2 linked regions of the Hoeflea sp. 108 genome follow. The main gene of each other region encodes a partner of the protein of the gene in region 2 in a complex. Links are inferred from orthologs where the notes say so. Each region holds a gene or a part of one and is shown on either strand. Other genes may lie near its edges. The genes, in order: trxA and B015_RS0121090.

Region 1 (2,675 bases), 840 kb from region 2 along the record:
CCTCGCCTTCGAGGAAAACGGCCGGATGATCTTCCAGGACCCGACCGGGCTGATGGATCTCGTGCCGCCGCGCCTGCCCGGCCGACACCAGTATGCCAATGCTGCCGCGGCGATCGCGGCGGTGAAGGCAGCGGGTTTTCCGGTCGACGACCGCATCGCCGACAAGGCGATGGCCTCGGTGACCTGGCCCGGCCGGATGCAGCGCCTGCCGCAGGGTGAGCTGACCGATCTTGCGCCGAAGGGTTCGGAAGTGTGGATCGATGGCGGCCACAATCCCGGCGCCGGCACCGTGATCGCAGAGGCGCTGACCGAGCAGGAAGAAAAGGTGCAGCGGCCGCTGTTCCTGATCTCCGGAATGATCAACACCAAGGACCAGACCGGCTATTTCAAGCCGTTCCACGGCATGGCGCGGCATGTCTACACCGTGCCGGTGCGGATGAGCGAAAGCGGCGTCCCCAATGAAGAACTGGCGGTGCGCGCCTCGGAGGCCGGGCTTTCGGCCGAGCCGGTGAGTTCAGTCGCCAATGCGCTGATGCTGCTGCGCGATACCTGGGACGAGGACGAGCCGGCCCCGCGTATCCTGATCGGCGGCTCGCTCTATCTGGTGGGCGAAGTGCTGGCCGAAAACGGAACGCCGCCGACCTGAGCGACAAAAGCCCGGTCGCCCCCTCACCAATAAGCATGTGAGATGCCTTTCTCGCAGAAGCCGGTCATAGAACGACGGCTTTTGCGGCCGTTTTTTTGCAACCACAAATAACTTGCCTTGCATTTGTTCTTGTTATGTTCTTTATGGGCCGACATGGATTTCTATGTCGAACCTTCGGAGGAATGGCAGAAATGAGTGTTTACGTGACCGTTGGCGCCCTGGAGTCCGCCACGTCGAACGCCTTCTATGACGCGGTCCTGGCAACCATCGGATGGAGCAAGCATACGGAGTTTCCGGGGTGGCGCGGATACTCCGAGGGCGGAACGGGCGGGGGGCTTGTCCTATGGGTCTGCAAGCCTTTCGACGGTGGGCCGGCGAGCGCCGGAAATGGCGCGATGGTGGGCTTCATGGTCAAGTCTCGTGCGGAAGTCGACGCTTTCCACGAAGCTGCCATGGCCAACGGCGGAACGGACGAAGGCGCACCTGATCCGCGCCCGCACTACGGGCCACACTGGTACGCCGCATACATGCGTGACCCCGCCGGAAATAAGATCTCCGTGGTCTACAACGGCTAGCGCTTCGTAAACCGGCCTTACGGCTGCCTGCGGAAAGAAAAAGCCGCTCGTAACAGTACGTTACGAGCGGCTTCATTTTCAGCAGCGACTAAGGCTTCGCTGTCGCCTTGCAAACCGTCAGGCCACGTTGCCGGCGATCCAGTGGGCCAGCGCGGTCTTGGGAGCGGCGCCAACCTTGATGTCGGCCACTTCGCCATCCTTGAAGATCATCAGCGTCGGGATCGAGCGCACACCGAACTGGGCAGCGATCTCGGGGTTCTCGTCGATGTTGACCTTGGTGATCTTGACCTTGCCGGCGAGCTCGTTGGAAATCTCCTCGAGCGACGGGCCGATCATCTTGCAGGGACCGCACCACTCAGCCCAGAAATCGACCACGACCGGCTCCTTGGCTTCGAGCACGCCGGACTTGAAATTGCTGTTGTCGATCTTGACGGTGGCCATGATGCGATCCTCTAGAGTTAGCTGTCGCGCCATATGTGGTGGTTTGGGGCCCGACGTTCAAGCAGTTCTTGTGTCACGCTTGGATGAGTCGAGCAAGGGCGGCGTCCATGGCCGCCACGGGCAACGGGATCAGAAGCGGCGCCTCAGTGAAGAGCAAGGCAGCCGCAACCGACTTGCCCGGATAGAGCGGCCGGAGTAGCGCGCGGTAGAGCGCAAGCTGTACGATGTAGGCTCCGGGCACCTGTTCAAGCGAGGCCGGCGGCGAGGCATTGGTCTTGTAGTCAACGATCAAAACCTCGTTATCCGTGACCGCCAGACGGTCGATCTTGCCCGACACCGAACGCGCTTTCCCCCTGATGTCGAGACTGCCCATCACGGCCACTTCGGCGCGCGAGGCGCGCGAGAAGAGGGGCGCAAAGCGCGTGTCGTCGAGGATGGAGAGGACGGACGCGAGAGCCGAAGCGCGCTGCGCCTCGTCCCAGTCGCGGCCTGTTCGGGCGAGATAACGTTCGGCCGCCAGCCGCCGCTCTGCCGGGTCGAGACGCGGCAGCACCTGCAGCAGGCGATGCAGCGCCGAACCGCGGGCGATGGCAAAGGCAGGCTCGACCTCCGCATCCAGCACCGGTGAACGGCCTGAGATCACCGGCTCTTCGGTCTCCTCGATCAGGGCCGAGGCCCCCGACGGCGACAGCGGGCGCGGCAGGTCCTCGAAGGGCGGCGGCCGGTCGAACAGGCTTTCGGGCAGCGGCGCCGGGGCGACGATCTCCGCCGCCTCGCGCTCAGGCGCGATTTCCGCCGCACCCGACAAAGGCGTGACGCGGAAGCGGTGCACCTTGAGGTCGGCGACGACGGGATGGTCGCGCAATTCGCTTTCCGGCGCGGCCGACAGCGCGCGCGAAACGATCGAATGCCAGGTGTTGCCGCCGGGCGCACGTTTGCCGTGATAGCCGCAGACGATGAGACGGTCCTCGGCGCGGGTCATGCCGACATAGAGCAGGCGACGGTATTCGTCG
Region 2 (3,240 bases):
CTGGGCAAAGTCCGGTGCCGAGCGGGCTGTGGCAGAGCCGTTGGAACCGATGGTCCAGGTCGGGCGATGCCCGGTCAACGCTTCCTTCTGGAAGCGCGCGATGTCGCCGTCGGCGAGCCCGGAGAAATAATTGAAGCCCTTGTTGTACTCGCGCACATGGTCGAAGCAGAACTGGAAATACTCGCCCTCCCTCATGCGGCCCACGGGCGCGCGGTGGGTGCCCGCCTCCTTGCAGCCATCCCACTGGCAGATCGGCGCGCGCGACTTCACCTCCGCTTCCGGATCGGGACGGACGCGGATCTTGTCGAAATATTTCGAGTTCGTCTTCATCTGATGACATTTACCGCCGTATCGAGCGGCGAAACAAGAATTGACATTTCCAGGATGATCGCCCTAACCCCTGATTTGCGGCCCAATTGTGCCCGAAGGCTGTGATTGGTGGCGGCAAAGACACATGTGGTGAAAGGTGAGCCCGATGTCCATACAGACGTCCATCGAAGACAAGCTCAACAAGGCGTTTTCGCCCGAGCGCCTTGCGGTCATCAATGAGAGCCACCTGCATGCCGGCCATCACCATGTCGACGGCGGCCATCATGCTACCTTCGACGGCTCCGGCGAGACCCATTTCCGCATCCGCATCGTTTCACCTGCATTCGCCGGCATGAGCCGCATCGACCGCCACCGCGCCGTCAACGACGCGCTCTCGGCGGAGCTGAAGGCCGGCCTGCATGCGCTGGCCATCGAGCCGGCGGCCCCGGGCGAAGCAACCCGCTGGTAGGCTTCTGACGGGCCGACAGGCACCTGTCATCCGCCCGTCACATATATCCATCAATCTGGATATATGGATGCAAACACGACGATAGACGCGCTGGCCGCGCTGGCCCAGCCGACGCGGCTCGAGGCCTTCCGCCAACTGGCGGCGGCCGAGCCCGGGGGCATCGCCGCCGGCGAACTGGCGCGCCGGCTTGCCGTTCCGCAGAACACGCTGTCAGCCCACCTCGCCGTACTGGCCCGAGCCGGCCTTGCCAGAAGCGAGCGCAACGGCCGCTCCATCGTCTATCGCCCCGACCTGCCGGCATTGCGTGGCGTGCTCGCCTTCCTGCTCGATGATTGTTGCGGCGGCAGGCCGGAAGCCTGCGCGCCCCTGCTTGCCGAACCAACCCCCTGCTGCATTCCGTCGAAGTGAGACCCCATGACCCACAGGCCTTTCAACGTGCTCTTCCTGTGCACGGGCAACAGCGCCCGTTCGATCCTTGCCGAGGGTATCCTGCGCAAGGACGGTGCTCCCGGCTTCAACGCCTTCTCCGCCGGCAGCCAGCCCAAGGGCGCGGTCAATCCGTTCGCCCTGAAGGTGCTCGCAAGCTACGGCTACCCATCCGACGGCTTCAGGTCGAAGACCTGGGACGAGTTCGCCGCCGAAGGCGCGACGCAGATGGATTTCATCTTCACAGTCTGCGACGACGCAGCCGGTGAAGCCTGCCCTGTGTGGCTCGGCCACCCGGCCAATGCCCACTGGGGTATCGAGGACCCGAGCCATGTCGAAGGCACTGACATCGAAAAGGAGGCAGCCTTCGTCACTGCCTTCAAATACATGCGCAACCGCATCCAGGCCTTCATTGCCCTGCCGATCGCAAGCCTCGACCGCATGGCACTGGCTTCCCATCTCGAAGAGATAGGAAGAATGGACGGCGCGACCGGCAAGGCCGGCGGCACGGCAAGGTGAAAAGCGGGCCAATGCTGCGCCGGCTCCTGGCCGAGACGCTTGGAATGGCATTCCTGCTTGCGACCGTCGTCGGATCGGGGATCGCGGCAGTGCAATTGTCAGGCGGGAGCGCAGCGCTTGCATTGCTCTGCAACGCAGTCGCCACCGGAGCCATTCTCGTCGTCCTGATCACCGTGCTGGGGCCGGTGTCGGGCGCCCATCTCAACCCGGCGGTCAGCCTGACAATGGCGCTGGAGCGGCGCCTCGCATGGACGGCGCTCGGCCCGTACGTCGCAGCACAACTTGTCGGCGCGGTCCTCGGAGTGGTCGCCGCTCATATGATGTTCGAACAGCCCATGCTGCAGCTGTCGACAACTGGCCGGACAGGTCCCGGCCAGTGGCTCGGAGAAGCCATAGCCACCTTCGGTCTCCTGCTCACCATTTTCGGCTGCATAGCGCGAGCCCCGAAATCGACGCCCCTTGCCGTTGGTTTGTACGTTCTGGCAGCCTACTGGTTCACTTCGTCGACGTCTTTTGCCAATCCGGCGGTGACCATCGCACGCAGTCTGACCGATACCTTTGCCGGCATCGCGCCCACCGACGTACCAACGTTCATTGTAGCGCAAATGGTTGGCGCCTTTGCGGCAGTGCTGACCGGGAAAGCACTGTGGCCGGGGGTCAGCCCTGCTTGCGCTGCGCGACCGGCTCCACCGCCAAAACCGGCCGGATCCTGATTCGCGTCAGGCGGTTCTTGTCGCGCTTCATGACGATGAAGCGCTTGCCGTGAAAGGTGAAGGCCTGCTTTTCCTCGGGGATCGACTGGGCTTCGTGGATGACGAGGCCGGCGATGGTGGTGGCCTCGTCATCGGGCAGGCTCCAGTCGAGCGCACGATTGAGGTCGCGGATCGGCACCGAGCCGTCGACCACCACCGAGCCATCGGCTTCCTGCTTGACGCCCTGGATGTCGATGTCGTGTTCGTCGGCGATCTCGCCGACGATCTCCTCGATGATGTCTTCGAGCGTCACCAGCCCCTCGACCTCGCCATACTCGTCGACAACGATGGCAAAGTGCTGCTTGCGGCGCAGAAAGGCGTTGAGCTGGTCCTGCAGCGTCGTGGTGTCGGGCACGAACCACGGCTTGGACGCCACCTTGACCAGGTCGACCCGGGCATAGTCGCCCTCGACCTCGTTGAGGGCGCGCAGCAGGTCCTTCGCATGGATGACGCCGACGATGTTGTCGGTGGTGCCGCGCCACAGCGGCAAGCGCGTGTAGGGGCTCTGCAGCATTTCGCGCAGCAGCGCCTCCGGCGCCATGTCGGCGTTGATCAGCCGCATGTTGGTGCGATGGACCATGACGTCGGAGACTTCGAGTTCGTGCAGGTCGAGCAGACCGCCGACCTGGTCGCGATCCTGCTTCACCACCTGCCCCTCGCGATGAAGTTCGTTCATCGTGCCGCGCAGCTCGTCATGCGCCGAGCGCTGCGGCACGACCGCCGTCAGTTCGAAGCCGAGTGCGGCAAGCAACTGGTCGCGAAACG

The links.
Region 1: the proteins of B015_RS0121090 (region 2) and trxA are in contact, whole or in part, in an NMR structure (PDB 2IPA), measured with the Bacillus subtilis proteins. The link is inferred for Hoeflea sp. 108 from one-to-one orthologs.

What each region holds. Positions count from the first base shown.
Region 1 is NZ_KB890024.1:5,089,428-5,092,102, reverse strand. It holds trxA (thioredoxin), read right to left. Parts: upstream 1,663-2,675; coding sequence 1,339-1,662; downstream 1-1,338. Other genes in the region: addA (double-strand break repair helicase AddA), read right to left, coding at 1,736-2,675; B015_RS0125300 (VOC family protein), read left to right, coding at 838-1,221; B015_RS0125305 (folylpolyglutamate synthase/dihydrofolate synthase family protein), read left to right, coding at 1-646. UniProt on the Bacillus subtilis protein: Participates in various redox reactions through the reversible oxidation of its active center dithiol to a disulfide and catalyzes dithiol-disulfide exchange reactions.
Region 2 is NZ_KB890024.1:4,246,550-4,249,789, forward strand. Bases 231-2,957 are described here. They hold B015_RS0121090 (arsenate reductase ArsC), read left to right. Parts: upstream 231-1,192; coding sequence 1,193-1,723; downstream 1,724-2,957. Other genes in these bases: B015_RS0121075 (J domain-containing protein), read right to left, coding at 231-330; B015_RS0121080 (BolA family transcriptional regulator), read left to right, coding at 476-778; B015_RS0121085 (metalloregulator ArsR/SmtB family transcription factor), read left to right, coding at 842-1,186; B015_RS32720 (MIP/aquaporin family protein), read left to right, coding at 1,735-2,436; B015_RS0121100 (transporter associated domain-containing protein), read right to left, coding at 2,381-2,957. Outside these bases: more of B015_RS0121075, read right to left, coding at 1-230; more of B015_RS0121100, read right to left, coding at 2,958-3,240. UniProt on the Bacillus subtilis protein: Catalyzes the reduction of arsenate [As(V)] to arsenite [As(III)]. In vitro, can dephosphorylate para-nitrophenyl phosphate (pNPP).